Regions from separate parts of the Mesorhizobium sp. M1365 genome, predicted to be linked through region 4. Evidence: predicted binding sites of a transcription regulator. Region 4 holds the regulator's gene; each other region holds the start of a gene.
What was found. Region 4 encodes LexA, which represses DNA repair genes until DNA is damaged. Its sites were predicted from a motif close to TGTTCNNNNTGTGTTCNG; they were not measured.
Positions count from the first base shown of each region.

Region 1: the regulator LexA is predicted to act here: its motif matches at 1,352-1,369, upstream of NKH04_RS15145 (YifB family Mg chelatase-like AAA ATPase).
Region 2: the regulator LexA is predicted to act here: its motif matches at 2,700-2,717, upstream of recA (recombinase RecA).
Region 3: the regulator LexA is predicted to act here: its motif matches at 1,938-1,955, upstream of NKH04_RS09945 (DNA recombination protein RmuC).

Region 1 covers NZ_JAMYLG010000011.1:46,804-50,525, reverse strand. The annotation lists gene NKH04_RS15145 (YifB family Mg chelatase-like AAA ATPase) at 1-1,259, opposite strand, end outside; gene gshB (glutathione synthase) at 1,427-2,368, opposite strand; gene NKH04_RS15135 (GtrA family protein) at 2,586-2,960, opposite strand; gene NKH04_RS15130 (glycosyltransferase) at 2,969-3,722, opposite strand, start outside.
Region 2 covers NZ_JAMYLG010000020.1:75,954-79,675, reverse strand. The annotation lists gene sufA (Fe-S cluster assembly scaffold SufA) at 1-154, shown strand, start outside; gene NKH04_RS20990 (DUF2199 domain-containing protein) at 166-699, shown strand; gene NKH04_RS20985 (GFA family protein) at 696-1,193, opposite strand; gene NKH04_RS20980 (TfoX/Sxy family protein) at 1,284-1,607, shown strand; gene NKH04_RS20975 (PfkB family carbohydrate kinase) at 1,642-2,565, opposite strand; gene recA (recombinase RecA) at 2,842-3,722, shown strand, end outside.
Region 3 covers NZ_JAMYLG010000006.1:115,372-119,093, forward strand. The annotation lists gene NKH04_RS09930 (GNAT family N-acetyltransferase) at 1-411, opposite strand, end outside; gene fmt (methionyl-tRNA formyltransferase) at 408-1,337, opposite strand; gene def (peptide deformylase) at 1,354-1,884, opposite strand; gene NKH04_RS09945 (DNA recombination protein RmuC) at 1,988-3,250, shown strand; gene NKH04_RS09950 (GFA family protein) at 3,290-3,694, opposite strand.
Region 4 covers NZ_JAMYLG010000017.1:99,328-103,049, reverse strand. The annotation lists gene NKH04_RS19510 (ComEC/Rec2 family competence protein) at 1-1,561, shown strand, start outside; gene lexA (transcriptional repressor LexA) at 1,555-2,289, opposite strand; partial or broken gene kynU (kynureninase) at 2,738-3,722, shown strand, end outside.

The DNA.
Region 1 (3,722 bases), on a different contig from region 4:
TCGCGCTGGATCGTACGGGCGCGGGCAACACGTAGTGCGACGGCGGCACTTTTCTCGGCCCGGTCCGGCCGGATCAGATCGCTGGCCGAGACCGCCGGCACCTCGATCCTGAGATCGATACGGTCGAGCAGCGGGCCGGAAATGCGCGCCTGGTAGTCGGTGCGGCAGCGATCGCCGCGCAGGCAGCGATAGCCCGGCTCGCCGGCCATGCCGCAACGGCACGGGTTCATCGCCGCGACCAGCTGGATACGCGCCGGATAGGTGACGCGATGATTGGCGCGCGCAATCATGCAGTCGCCGGTCTCGAGCGGCTGGCGCAGTGCATCGAGCGCCTGCGGCGAGAATTCGGGGAACTCGTCGAGGAACAGCACGCCGTGATGGGCAAGCGAGGCCTCGCCCGGCCGCACGCGCAGACCGCCGCCGACCATCGCCGCCATCGAGGCCGAATGATGCGGCGCGCGGAACGGCCGCCGGTCGGTGAGTTTTCCTTCGCCGAGTTCGCCGGCCACCGAGGCGATCATCGAGACTTCGAGCAATTCCTTGGGCGCCAGCGGCGGCAGGATCGACGGCAGCCGCTGCGCCAGCATCGACTTTCCCGACCCCGGCGGTCCGACCATCAAAAGATTGTGGCCGCCGGCGGCCGCCACCTCCAGCGCCCGCTTGGCGGTCTCCTGGCCCTTGATGTCGGCGAGGTCGGGCAGGTCGCGCGCCGCGGCATGGATGCCGGCTTCCGGCCGCGACAGAACCTGCGTGCCGCGAAAATGATTGGCGATGGCGATCAGGCTGCGCGGCGCCAATATGTCGAAATCCTTGCCGGCCCAGGCCGCTTCCGGCCCGCAGGCGAACGGGCAGATCAAGCCCTTGCCTTCGGCGTTGGCACCGATTGCCGCCGGCAGCGCGCCGGCCACCGCGGCAATGGTTCCGTCGAGCGACAATTCGCCAAGCACGACATAGCCGGCCAGCATGTCGCCCGGAATGGCGCCGAGCGCCGCCATCAGCCCGAGCGCGATCGGCAGATCGTAGTGGCTGCCTTCCTTGGGCAGGTCGGCGGGCGCCAGATTGACGGTGACCTTCTTCGACGGCATCGACAGGCCGGATGCATGCAGCGCTGCCTGCACCCGCTCGCGGCTTTCGGCGACAGCCTTGTCGGCCAGCCCGACGATGTGCATGTTGACCTTGCCCGGCGCGATCATCACCTGCACGTCGACCGGCACGGCCTCGATGCCCTGGAAAGCAACCGTGCGAACCCGCGCCACCATGTCTTCACCCCGGATGCAGGCTTTGCCCCAAGCCTTTGCGATCATGCCGCGAACGGCGTCACCGGAGACAACCACAGATTTCCGGCGAAGGCAAGAACATTTGGGGAACAGCTGAGCGCCACGGCTGCAATGGTCCGGAACGCGGCCGCTTCCAGAAGCAATGTACGCTAGTTGCGCTTCTCCTCCACGGCATCCCAGAACAGGCTGGCGATGTCGGCGCCGCCGAAGCGCTGCACTTCGCGTATGCCGGTCGGTGAGGTCACGTTGATCTCGGTCATGTAGTCGCCGATGACGTCGATGCCGACGAGGATGAAGCCGCGCTCCTTCAGCGCGGGGCCGATGCGGGCACAGATCTCGCGTTCGCGTTCCGTCAATTCGGTCTTTTCGGCGCGGCCGCCGACATGCATGTTGGAGCGCGAATCATGCTCGGCCGGCACGCGGTTGATGGCGCCGACAGGCTCGCCGTCAATCAGGATGATGCGCTTGTCGCCACCCCGCACCTCCTTGAGGTAGCGCTGCACGATGTAGGGTTCGCGGAACAACTGGCCGAACATTTCGAGCAGCGAGGCGAGGTTGCGGTCGGCCTCGTGCAGGTGAAAGATGCCGGCGCCGCCATTGCCGTAGAGCGGCTTGACGATGATATCGCCGAACTCCTTGCGAAAGGCGGCGACCTCGAGCGGGTCCTTGGTGATCAGCGTGTCCGGCATCAGGTCGGGAAATTCGGTGACGAAGATCTTTTCCGGGCTGTTGCGCACCCAGGCCGGGTCGTTGACCACCAGCGTCTTCGGATGGATGCGCTCGAGGATATGCGTGGTGGTGATGTAGTTCATGTCGAAGGGCGGATCCTGCCGCAAAAGGATGACGTCCATCTCCGCAAGGTCGGTGCGCACCTTCTCGCCCAGCGAATAATGGTTGCCCTTCTCGTCGCGGACCTGCATCGCCTCGATACGGGCAAACACCTTGCCTTCGCGCAGCGACAGCCGGTCGGGCGTGTAGTGGAACAGCTGGTGCCCGCGCCGCTGCGCTTCCAGCGACAGCGCAAACGACGTGTCGCCGGCAATCGACACGGTAGAGATGTGGTCCATCTGGACGGCGACTTTCAGGGGCATGGGTGCTCTCCGGCGCAGTTGCAACAAACGTGCGTCCACCCGGACGCACATACGCTCCAACACTTTGAATCCATGCATCGTGCTTTCCGAAAATCGTTTCCGATTTTTCGGGCCGATGCATCGACGAGAGCGATATAAGGAAATCGGCGGCCTCTGCCAATCGGCCAAGGTCATGATGAGGCTGCGCTTCTGGCGCAGACCCCAATGCGATGTGCGTTCAGCGGTCGAAGACCAGCTTGGAATAGCCGAGGAAGGACAGCGCCATGGCAACCAGCGAGGCGACCGCAAGGGCGACGAGCGGCGGCACCATCGGCAGCGCGAACAGCATGGCGCAATAGACGAGATAATTGACGAGGCTGGTGGCGATGCCGACGCCGCCATAGCGTGCGCCCTCTTGCGCGACGCCGCGGCTGGAAGGCGAGAAGGTCAGATGGCGATTGATCAGCCAGGTGACGGACAGGGCAAAACCGATCGAGATGATGCGGGCTGCGAAGGGGCCAAGCGGCGTTGTCGCCAGCACCAGCCAAAGCGCCGCCGCGTCGGCGACGAAGCCGATGCCGCCGGCGACCATGAAGCGGGCGAGGCGTCCCATTTAGGGCTCTAAGCCGCCCGTGGGGTCTTGCGCGGTCCGGTCTTCAAAGTCGCGAGCGCACTTGCGCGTTCGCGTTCGACGCGGCCGGAAGGCATCGACAGATAGAAGATGCGCTTCTGCTCGGCCCGGCCGCGCGACACCGAATCGAGGATTACCCCGGTCACCGCCGCCAGCATCGACAGCAGCAGCAGCCCGACCGACAGCACCCACGTCGGCATGCGCGGCACAAGCCCGGTTTCGGCGAACTCGATCAGCACCGGCGCCATCAGAAACAGGCTTGATGCCAGGAAGAACACCGAAAAAGCGCCGAAGAAACGCAGCGGCTGCGTCTCCTTCATCAGCATGGCGAACATCCACAGGATCTTCGCGCCGTCGCGAAAGGTCGACAGCTTCGACGAGGAGCCTTCCGGCCGGCGGCCATAGTCGAGTCCGATCTCGCTGACCGGCAATTTGAGCTGCGAGGCGTGCACCGACATTTCGGTCTCGATCTCGAAACCGCCGGAAACGGCGGGAAAACTCTTGACGAAGCGCCTGGTGAAGGCGCGGTAACCCGAGAAGATATCGGTAAAGTCCGAGCCAAATAAACGTTTGTAGAGGCTGTTGAAGATGCGGTTGCCGAAGGCGTGGCCTGTCCTGCCGGCGTCGTTGGCGACACCGCGCCTGGTGCCCACCACCATGTCGGAGCGCTCGGTCAGCAGCGTGTTGATCAGTTGCGGCGCGTCCTCCGGCGCATAGGTGCCGTCGCCGTCGGCCATCAGGTAG
Region 2 (3,722 bases), on a different contig from region 4:
CACCGAGATGGATTTCGAGCAGACGACACTGCGAACCGGCTTCACCTTCCGCAATCCGAACCAGAGCTCGGCCTGCGGCTGCGGCGAATCGGTCGAATTGAAGCCGGCCGACCTGAAGGCACTGGCCGAGGCGCGCGAAGCAAGCGCGGCTTAGCGTCTCTGGTGATGAGTGCCGAGGCATATCGCTGGCGGTGTGCCTGTTGCGGTCAGGAATATACCGGGCTTCCAACAGATATGGCGTTCGGTGCGCCCGTGGACACGGACACGCTTGACGATGCCGCTCGAGCGACCTTTCGTAAGAATGAAGATTTCTGCGAGGTGCGCCGTGCGTCGGGGGTAACAGATCGGTTTGTTCGTTGCTTGCTGCCTCTGCCAGTGCCTCAGCTATCCAGCGAGTTCTGTTTCGGCGTATGGATGTCGGTCTCGGAAAAAAGCTGGGATCTATACCGAGATGGATATGACAGTGGCCAGTATGAAGAAGAACTCTGTTTTGGATATCTGATGCACAACATTCCTGAGTATCCCGGCTCGTTGCATCTGCATGCCAATGTTGTATTTCAGCCCGGTGATCAGCGTCCGAAGGTGTTTCTGCATGATGCAGATCATCCCTTGGTTGCGGCCCAACGCAGTGGGGTGGATGTGGCGCAGATAGAGCGCTGGGTGGCTCTCACGCACCGACCTAAGGCCGGGAGCAACTAATCCACCCACATCCCCGTTCGCTTGTGCCAGTCTGCGATCGACTCCTCCGGGTAAACATCGAAGACCTTGTCGCCCTTGCCGATATCCGGCTCGACCCAGTTCGCCTTGTATTTCAGCATCAGATGCACCTTCTCCGGCGGCTTCGGCAGGTCTGTGTCGATCGCCGAGGCGAAGGGGTGCACCAGCTCCGGCCAGGTCGGATCGTAGAGCCAGAGTGCCGTCCCGCATTTCGTGCAGAAGTTCCGCTCGCCGGTCGAGGTCTCGCGTTGCGGGTGCTCGTCGTCCTCGATCTCGGCGCGGTAGACGCCGAGATGGCGCTTGCCCTGGATTTTCAGCGTCTCGTAATCGGCGCCGAGATTGATGGCAAAACCGCCGCCGCCCTGCTGCTTGCGGCAGATCGAGCAGTAGCACAGCATGAACGGCACCGGCGTGTGGCTTTCCACCTCGAAACGCACGGCATTGCACCGGCAGGACCCTTTGAGCAGAAGCGGCATGAGAAACTCCGACTAAAGTGATTTGCACTTTGTCAGGATGGCGCCGGTTGCGGCGATGACAAGAGGAAATCCGGATGACATGATCGCCGCATGGACAACGAGCGCATAGAAGAGCTTTTCGAAGGCCTCGGCCCGGTCAGCATCCGCAAGCTGTTCGGCGGCAAGGGCATCTATTTCGACGGCGTCATCGTCGCCATCGTCATCGGTGGCGAATTGATGCTGAAGGCCGACGCCGAAAGCGCGCCCGATTTCGAAGCGGCCGGCTGCCGGCAATGGACCTATACCGGCTCGCGCCACGGCAAGCTCGTGTCGATGCCCTATTGGAGCGTTCCCGACAGCGCGTTCGACGATCCCGACGAGATGGCGATCTGGGCGCGCCGCGCCTACGAGGCAGGACGGCGCGCCGGCAAATAGGCTGCGTCATGCTTCGGCAATTCCGGGCCGCATTTCACGCCAGGTCCCGCGCCTCGGGCACGAGCGCCAGCGCTTCGGCAAAGCCAGCGCTGGTGAAGGCGGCACTCTCGACGACGAGCATCGCTGCGGCAATGCCTTCGCGCAGTGCCGCGCGCAGCGTCAGGCCGCGCAGCAGGGCAGCGATCGTGGCGCCTGCCAATGCGTCGCCGGCGCCCGCAGCATCGGTCCGCTTTTGCAGCGGCGGTGGCGAGATCGAGAACGCGCTCAATTCGTCGAAACCGAGCACTGGTTCGTCGCCGGCGGTGATCACGCCGCTTTTCAGCCCGGCGCGTCTCAGGCCGTCGACGATGCCTTGATCGATTTGGACGCCGGCGAGCACGCCGGCCTCGTGCCGGTTCATGAAGGCCATCGCCAGACGGTCGAGCACCGGCGTCAGCCGCGCCGCTTTGTTGGGCGAGACCGCAAGCGCAAACACCGGCTTGCCGGCGGCGAGTGCCGCCAGCCGCTCCAGCGCGGTCGACGGCAGGTTGGCGTCGCACAGCACCGCGTCGGCCGAACCGATCGCTTCCCGCACCTTGGCGCGGCGGATCTGCTTGGGAAGCGCCAGCTCGTAGAGCACCATGTCGGCAAGGCCGGCGATCAGCCCGCCGTCGCTGTCGATCAGCATCGTATGGCTTGGCGTTGCTCGGTCGAGGAACACCGCCGACAGGTCGGTAATGCCGGCCTCGATGACGGCGCGTAAAACCGTGTCGCCCAGGGCATCGCCGCCGCGTACCGAAAGCAGCGAGGCCGAGGCGCCGCGTCGCACCGCACAGCGCAAGGCGTTGAAGACGGCGCCGCCGACATGCTCGCGCATCGTGCCGGGATTAGACGCTGCTGCCACGAAGGCGCCGGCAACCCGGCCGCGCCGCTCGATATAGGCGCCGCCCACGGCCAGGATCGTCGGGGATTTGATCATGCCGTCAAAATGCCCTTTAGCTGTTGCCCGGGGAGACTAGGTCGCCGGGCGGAACCCTGCAATCGCGGGTCCGATTCGGTCGGTAACGGCAACGGCGCCGCATGCGAGGCGAGACGCATCGGAAGCAATAATTGCGAAACAAAAATAGAACAAATAGGGATATGCGTTATTTTTCAAACCCTTGGTGCTCATTGACAAATGAGAACAAATGAGGTACATTCTTTTAAGGATTGCGGGATTGTCCGGCCTCCATTGACGACCACGGGGTGATGTATCATGGCTCAGAATTCTTTGCGGCTTGTAGAGGACAAAGCGGTGGACAAATCAAAGGCTCTGGATGCGGCGCTGTCGCAAATCGAGCGTGCCTTCGGCAAGGGCTCGATCATGCGGCTCGGCGCGAACGAGCAGGTCGTCGAGATCGAAACGGTGCCGACCGGCTCGCTTGGGCTGGACATCGCGCTTGGCGTCGGCGGCCTGCCGCGCGGCCGCATCGTCGAGATCTACGGGCCGGAAAGCTCGGGCAAGACGACGCTGGCGCTGCACACGGTGGCCGAAGCCCAGAAGAAGGGCGGCATCTGCGCCTTCGTCGATGCCGAGCACGCGCTCGACCCGGTCTATGCCCGCAAGCTCGGCGTCGATCTCGAAAACCTGCTGATCTCGCAGCCCGATACCGGCGAGCAGGCGCTGGAGATCTGCGACACGCTGGTGCGCTCCGGCGCCATCGACGTGCTGGTGGTCGATTCGGTGGCGGCGTTGACGCCGCGGGCGGAAATCGAAGGCGAGATGGGCGATTCGCTGCCCGGTCTGCAGGCCCGCCTGATGAGCCAGGCACTGCGCAAGCTCACCGCCTCGATCTCGCGCTCCAACACCATGGTCATCTTCATCAACCAGATCCGCATGAAGATCGGCGTCATGTTCGGTTCGCCCGAGACGACGACCGGCGGCAATGCGTTGAAATTCTATGCCTCGGTCCGCCTCGACATCCGCCGCATCGGCTCGGTCAAGGATCGCGACGAGGTCGTCGGCAACCAGACCCGCGTCAAGGTCGTCAAGAACAAGCTGGCGCCGCCCTTCAAGGTGGTCGAGTTCGACATCATGTATGGCGAGGGCGTCTCGAAGACCGGCGAGCTGGTCGATCTCGGCGTCAAGGCGGGCGT
Region 3 (3,722 bases), on a different contig from region 4:
CTCGCTCTCGAATTTTGCTGCACGGGCGCGGCTGTAGCCGAAACGGCCATAGTAAGCCGGATCGCCGAGCACCACGGCGAGCGTCTCGCCAGCAGCCTTCAGGCGGATATGCGCCTCGCGGACCAGCGCACCTCCGATGCCGGTGCCGTGGAACGACGGCTCGACCGCCAAAGGAGCCAAAGCCACCGCCGGGAAGCTCTTGCCGCCATTCTGCACGAAAAGCCGTGAAAACAGGATATGGCCGACCACTTGCCCGTCTTCGTCCGCCACCAGTTCGACGACGGCATCACCGCCTGTGACCAGCGCGTCGACCAGTCCGGCCTCCGCCTGCTGGCCGAATGCGTGTTCTTCGACAAGGCGGATCGCCTCGCGGTCCCGCGGCGTCGCCGCGCGTATGGACATCATGCTCATGACAATTTCATTCCTTTTTCGAGCTTGGCGCCGCGCAGAAACTCCTGCGCGGCAATGGGCCTTGCGCCCGCACGTTGAACTTCGACCGGCCTGATCGCGCCTGACCCGCAGGCGACTGTCAGCCGGTCATCGAGAATTCCTCCCGGTTCGCCGGCGCCTTGCGAGAGCGTCGAGCGAAGCAGTTTCAGCCGTTCCACGCGGCCGCCGATTTCGGCCTCGCACCATGCACCGGGAAAGGGCGACAGACCGCGAATCTGGTTGTGCACGTCGCCGGCAGGTCGCAGCCAGTCTATGCGAGTCTCCGATTTATCGATTTTCTTGGCGTAGGTCACCCCCACCTCCGCCTGTGTGGTAAATGTCAGCGTATTCCGCTCCAGCCGTTCGAGCGCTTGCACTATCAGCGAAGCACCCAAGACCATCAGCCGATCGTGCAGATCGCCGGCCGTCATGTCGGGTCCAATGGCGCATTTTTCAACCATTGCCACCGGGCCGGTGTCGAGGCCTTCCTCCATCCGCATCACCATCATGCCCGTTTCGGTATCGCCGGCCATGATGGCGCGCTGGATAGGGGCAGCGCCGCGCCAGCGCGGCAGCAGCGATGCGTGGCCGTTGAGGCAACCGAGCCGCGGCGCCTCGAGAATGGGTTTGGGGAGGAGCAGCCCGTAGGCGACGACCACGGCGACGTCGGCACCTAAGGCGAGGAACGCCTCCTGCTCCGCCTCGCCCTTCAGCGACACCGGCGACCGCACCTCGATGCCAAGCCGCTCCGCCTCGCGCTGCACCGGCGACGGCGTCAGTTCGAGCCCGCGCCGGCCGCCGGCGCGCGGCGGCTGCGTGTAGACGGCTGCCAACTCGTGCCCGGCCCCGGCAATCGCCCGCAGCGTCGGCACGGAGAATTCGGGCGTACCCATGAAGATGACACGCAGGGGCATTCGTCGACGCCTACCCCACCATCTTGCCCGGCGCCTTGTCCCTGGCGAGCTTCTTGAATTTCTTGACCACCATGTCGCGCTTCAGCTTGGAGATGTAATCGATGAACAGCACGCCGTTGAGGTGGTCGATTTCATGCTGCAGGCAGGTCGCCATCAGCCCCTCGGCCTCGATCTCCTGCAGCTTGCCGTCGCGGTCGAGAAACTTCACCCGCACCGCCGCCGGACGCTCGACCTCGGCATAGTAATCCGGGATCGACAGGCAGCCTTCCTCGTAGACCGAACGCTGGTCGGAGCTTTCGAGGATTTCGGGATTGATGAAGACGTGCGGTGCCGGCGTCTCGTCCTCTTTGGCCAGGTCGATCACCAGCATGCGCAAGGGTTCGCCGACCTGGATCGCTGCGAGGCCGATGCCGGGCGCGTCATACATGGTGTCCAGCATGTCGCCGGCCAGTTTGCGCAAATCCCCGTCGACACGCTCGACCGGTTTTGAAACCTGACGCAGGACGGGATCGGGAAGGATGATAAGCGGCTTGATCGACATGGCGTCTCACCTAAGACCTCGCAGGAAAAGCGTCAACCGGGGCGCCTTCGGGTCGTTCACGTTTTGATCTGTGCTGGCAGACCGAATCATCTATGCTGTCGACATGAACGATCTGGCCACCATCCTGTCCGAACCTGTCGCCCGCCTAGGCGCCACCACGATCACGCTCGGCCATGCCCTGGGTTTCGGCGCAATGCTGTTCCTTGGACTGTTCGTGGCGCTCGTCGTTGCGCTCTGGCGATCGGCCAAGGCGCGTGCAGTGGCGGCCGCCGAAGCCGCCGACCACGCCCGCGACGCCGAGGTGCGGATGGCCGGCATTCTGCAATCCCAAGCGGAAATGCAGGGCCGCATGGGCGCCATCGCCGAAGTGTTCGGGGCGCGCCAGGCGGAACTGACACAGTCGATCGGCCAGCGTCTCGATGCCATGACCGGCCGCCTGGGCCAGACCATGACCGAGCAGACGAGATCGACGCATGAGAGCCTCGCCAAGCTGCAGGAACGGCTGGCGGTCATCGATATTGCGCAAGGCAACATCCAGTCGCTGGCCGGCCAGGTCGTGCAATTGCAGGCGATCCTTTCCAACAAGCAGACGCGCGGCGCCTTCGGCCAGTCGCGTATGGAAGCCATCGTCGCCGACGGATTGCCGCACGGCGCTTATGAATTCCAGGCGACCTTGTCGAATGGCAGCCGGCCCGACTGCCTGGTAAAGATGCCGAACGGCGCGCCGTCGCTTGCCATCGACGCAAAGTTTCCGCTCGAGGCGTGGAATGCCATCCGTGCCGCCGAAGGCGCCGACCTGCAGAAGTCCGCCGCACAGGCTTTCCGCCGCGACATCGAGGTGCATGTCCGGGATATTTCCGAAAAATACCTGATCCAGGGCGAGACGCAGGACACCGCCTTCATGTTCGTGCCTTCGGAATCGGTGTTCGCCGAAATCCACGAGAATTTCGAGGCCGTTGTCCAGAAGGCGCATCGATCGCGGATCGTCATCGTCTCGCCATCGCTTTTGATGCTGTCGATCCAGGTCATCCAGGCGATCCTCAAGGATGCGCGCATGCGCGAGCAGGCGCACTTGATCCAGGGCGAGGTCATCCGGCTGATGGAAGACGTCTCCCGGCTCGACGAGCGGGTGCGCAAATTGCAGACGCATTTCGGCCAATCGGCCAAGGATATCGAGGACATCCTGGTCTCGACATCGAAGGTGACCAGGCGCGGACAAAAGATCGAGGCGCTGGAGTTTGGCGTGCAGCCGGCGGAGGACACCGCTGGTTCGAATGGCAGCGGAGCAAAAGCGGAAAGCAGCCCGCGCGTCGCCGATTCGAAAACCGGGCAGTTGAGACTAAGGGTCGTCGAAGGCGACGATTGAGAGCTACGCCGGAACCGGAGGCTTCGCCCGGGTCTGGCGCTACTGCTCCTCGATGATGGTTGTGCCTTCGAATTCCGGCAGCCAATGCAGCGCCGAGCGGTGCCAGATCTGCTTTCTCGGCACCAGTTGCTCGCGCTGCCGTGCCGTGCCGACCCTGATACCGTAAACCTTCGGTCCCTCGCCCGCCGACGTGGCGTAGAGATGCGAGCCGCACTCACCGCAAAATGCCTGGGCGCGCTTGGCGCCACTCGAACCGGTCTTGATATAGATCTTCGGCGTGCCCTTGGTGATCCTGTAATTGTCCTCGGACGCCGGCACGGTGACGCGAAAAGCCGTTCCGGTTAGCTTCTGACAATCGATGCAGTGACAAATGGTGGTCTTTTCCGGATCGACTTCGGCCTCGTAAGTGATAGCGCCACAATGACACGCGCCGTCGATTTTCATCTTCGTTCCTCCTGGAGCTTTTGCCTGC
Region 4 (3,722 bases):
CCGCATCGGCGGTGCCGAGGGCGAGATTGCTGCTGCGCTGATCGTCGGCGTGCGCGCCGGCATTCCCGAGGAGATCAACGAAGCGATGCGGCGCACCGGCATCTACCACATCATCTCCATCTCGGGGCTGCATATGGCGTTGGTCGCCGGCACCATCATGGCGCTGCTGCGGGGTGCCTTCGCGCTGTTTCCCGATTTCTCATCGCGACGGCCGGTCAAGAAATATGCCGCGGCCGCCGCGCTTTTTTCGATTGCGGCCTACCTCGTCTTTTCCGGCATTGTCGTGGCGGCCGAACGCAGCTTCATCATGCTGGCGGTGATGCTTATCGCCGTGCTGTTCGACCGGGCCGCGCTCACCATGCGCAACCTGGCGATCTCGGCCATCGCGGTCATCCTGGTGTCGCCGCACGAGGTGGTCGGTCCGAGTTTCCAGATGTCCTTCGCCGCGACGGCGGCCCTTGTCGGCGCCTATGCAGGCTGGTCCGATTACCGCGCCGGCAGGGCCACCACGCCGCCGCCGCGGCAGTCGCCGCTACGCTTTGCCACTCGAAAGGTCCTGCTGGGCATGTGCGGTCTGGCGATGACCTCGATCATTGCAGGGAGCGCCACGGCGCTTTTCGCCATATGGCATTTCCAGCGCGTGGCGCCGCTCAGCCTGTTCGCCAATCTGGCCATCATGCCCATCGTGTCACTGGTCGTCATGCCCTTCGCCGTTCTCAGCGCGCTGGCGATGCCGTTCGGTGCGGATGGCCCTTTTCTCTATGTCATGGGCAAGGGGCTGACGGCGATGATCGCCCTGTCCGGGTGGATCTCGGAGCGCTCGCCGATCGATGCGGTCGGGCTGATTTCGCTGAGATCCGTCCTTCTGGTGACGATCGCCCTCGTCATTGCCAGCATGGCGACGACGTGGTTGCGGCTGGCGGCACTTCCTTTTGCGCTCGCCGGCTTGCTGACGACAACGCAGACACGCATACCCGACGTATTGGTCTCGGAGGACGCACGGCTGGTCGCGCTGCCGATCGGCAGCGGTGAACTCGCGGTCAACCGGGCACGCCCGAATGAGTTCACCATCGACAACTGGAAACGCGCGCTCACATCAGAGGCTATCGTCGCGCCGGAAACACCTGGAAAGAACGACCCGCAATTCGACATTGCCGATCCGGCCGACCTACCGCCGGGCATGCCGTTCATTTGCACGGACGGCCTCTGCCTTGCCAGGCATCCATCCGGCGCGATCATCGCGCAAGCCACGGACCGCGATACTGCGCGGCCAGCCTGCGCCTTTGCCAGCTTGATCGTCATCGACGACGCCACCGCCCATAACCCCTGCTACTACGACCGGCTGGTCCTCGTCGTCACCAAACGGCAACTGGCGCGCGCGGGAAGTGCCGCCGTCTATTTCGATCCACAAGCGGCAACACGCGCCGAGATCCGCTTCGCCGTCGAAAAATCATACCGGCCCTGGCACGTGCAACGGAAATTTTCACGCGCGGCACGGGGCCTGCCGCCATACCGCAGGGCCGACAATCCCAAAGCCGGCGCCAAGGGCGGAACTCAGTAGCGGCGGATCAGTCCGACGAGCTTGCCCTGCACCTTGACCCTGTCTGGTCCGAAGATGCGCGTCTCGTAGGCCGGATTGGCGGCTTCCAGGGCGATCGAGGCGCCCTTGCGGCGGAACCGCTTCAGCGTCGCTTCCTCCTCGTCGACCAGTGCCACCACGATCTCACCGGGGCTCGCCGTATCGGCATTGCGGATGATCACCGTGTCGCCGTCGAAAATGCCGGCCCCGATCATCGAATCGCCTTTGACCTCGAGCGCATAATGCTCGCCGCCCATGATCATATCCGGCGGCACCGAAATCGAATGCGTCTGGTGCTGGATGGCGTCGATCGGCACACCGGCAGCGATGCGGCCCATTACCGGGATCGAAACGGCGGCGACGACATCGTCGTCATTTCCGGCTGCGGGCACGCGCGACGATGTCGGCTTGCCCTGCCGAGGGGCGCCTTGCCCAAGGCTGCCCTGGATGACACTCGGCGAGAACTTGCGTGCCGCATTGAGGCCGGGGGCGATCGAGTCAGGCAGGCGTAGCACCTCCAGCGCACGGGCCCGGTTGGGCAAACGGCGAATGAAGCCGCGCTCCTCCAGCGCCGTAATCAGCCGGTGGATTCCGGATTTGGAAGCCAGGTCGAGCGCTTCCTTCATCTCGTCGAATGAAGGCGGGATACCGCTTTCCTTCAACCTTTCGTGGATGAACATAAGCAGTTCGTGTTGTTTGCGTGTCAGCATAGCGACCCCCAACAGAATCAGAAAAACAAACCCAGAACAAACACTATCTGTTCCAGTTGTGTTCCGCAACTGTTTAAAGTTTAATGAATGCGTTAAGGCTCGGGAAACAAACGACGTCCCCTACCGGCGTTAACGCATTTTCACCGCCGCGAGCCTCATCGCCTTGATTCTGCTTTCGTTTGCGCCCTTCTGGCCTCCTAGAAGGCGGCACTGGCATCGGCCGTCGGTCGGCAAAAGGCACGGAATTGAACCCGTATCGACTGTGCGGTTTGGTCAATGCACCGTGAACGAAACGAACTCAAAACGCCAACCTCGGGTTAAGTCCCGGTTTCCACCGCCTGGTCAGGCTGCTTCTCGCCGGTGGAGCCTTGCTGCGCGCAACCAAGTAATGGAAGAACAGTCGATGCGTGTCCGGCGTTGCGTTGGATCTTGGGGGAGCAGACAAATCATGACAGGAATTCCCGATCTCGTGGCCATAAAGGCGATGGATGCCGCGGATCCGCTGCGCGCGATGCGCGACCGCTTTGTGTTGCCGCAAGGAGTGATCTATCTCGACGGCAATTCGCTAGGAGCTGCTTCACGTGCCGCTTTCGATGAACTGCACAAGGCCGCGACCGAAGAATGGTCGCATGATCTCATCCGCGCATGGAACACGGCCGGCTGGTTCAACATGCCGCTTGAACTTGGCGACCAGCTCGGGCGCCTGATCGGGGCCGCGGCCGGCCAGACAGTGGTCTGCGACACGACATCGGTCAATATCTACAAGCTGCTGCACGCCGCCATGGCCATGCGACCGGAGCGGCAGGTCATCGTCGCCGAGGGCGATAGTTTTCCGACGGACCTCTACATGGCCGAGGGTGTGGTTTCGACGCGAAAAGATACGCTGCTGCGCCTCTCGGGAGTCGACGCGCCGACCATCGAAGAGCTGATCGACGAACGCACCGCTGTGGTGCTGGTCAACCACGTCAACTATAAGTCGGGCGAACTGCGCGACATGCCGGCGCTGACGCGCAGGGCTCAGGAAGCCGGGGCGATGATCGTCTGGGATCTCTGCCACACCGCCGGCGCGATGCCAGTCGAACTCGACAAGGCAAACGCCGATTTTGCCGTTGGCTGCACCTACAAATATCTGAATGGCGCCCGGGCGCGCCTGCCTTCATCTATGCGGCTGAGCGGCATCTTTCCGACATCCAGCAGCCGCTCACCGGCTGGTGGGGCCATGCACGGCCCTTCGCCTTCGAGCCAGGCTATGCGGCCGGCACCGGCATCCGCCGGTTTCTGTGCGGCACACAGCCGGTCCTGTCGATGCGCACGCTGAAGGGCGCGCTCGACATCTGGAACGATGTCGACATGACGGCGGTGCGCAAGAAGAGCATCGCGCTGGCGGATCTGTTCATCGAGCTTGTCGAGGCAAAGTGCGGCACTTACGGGCT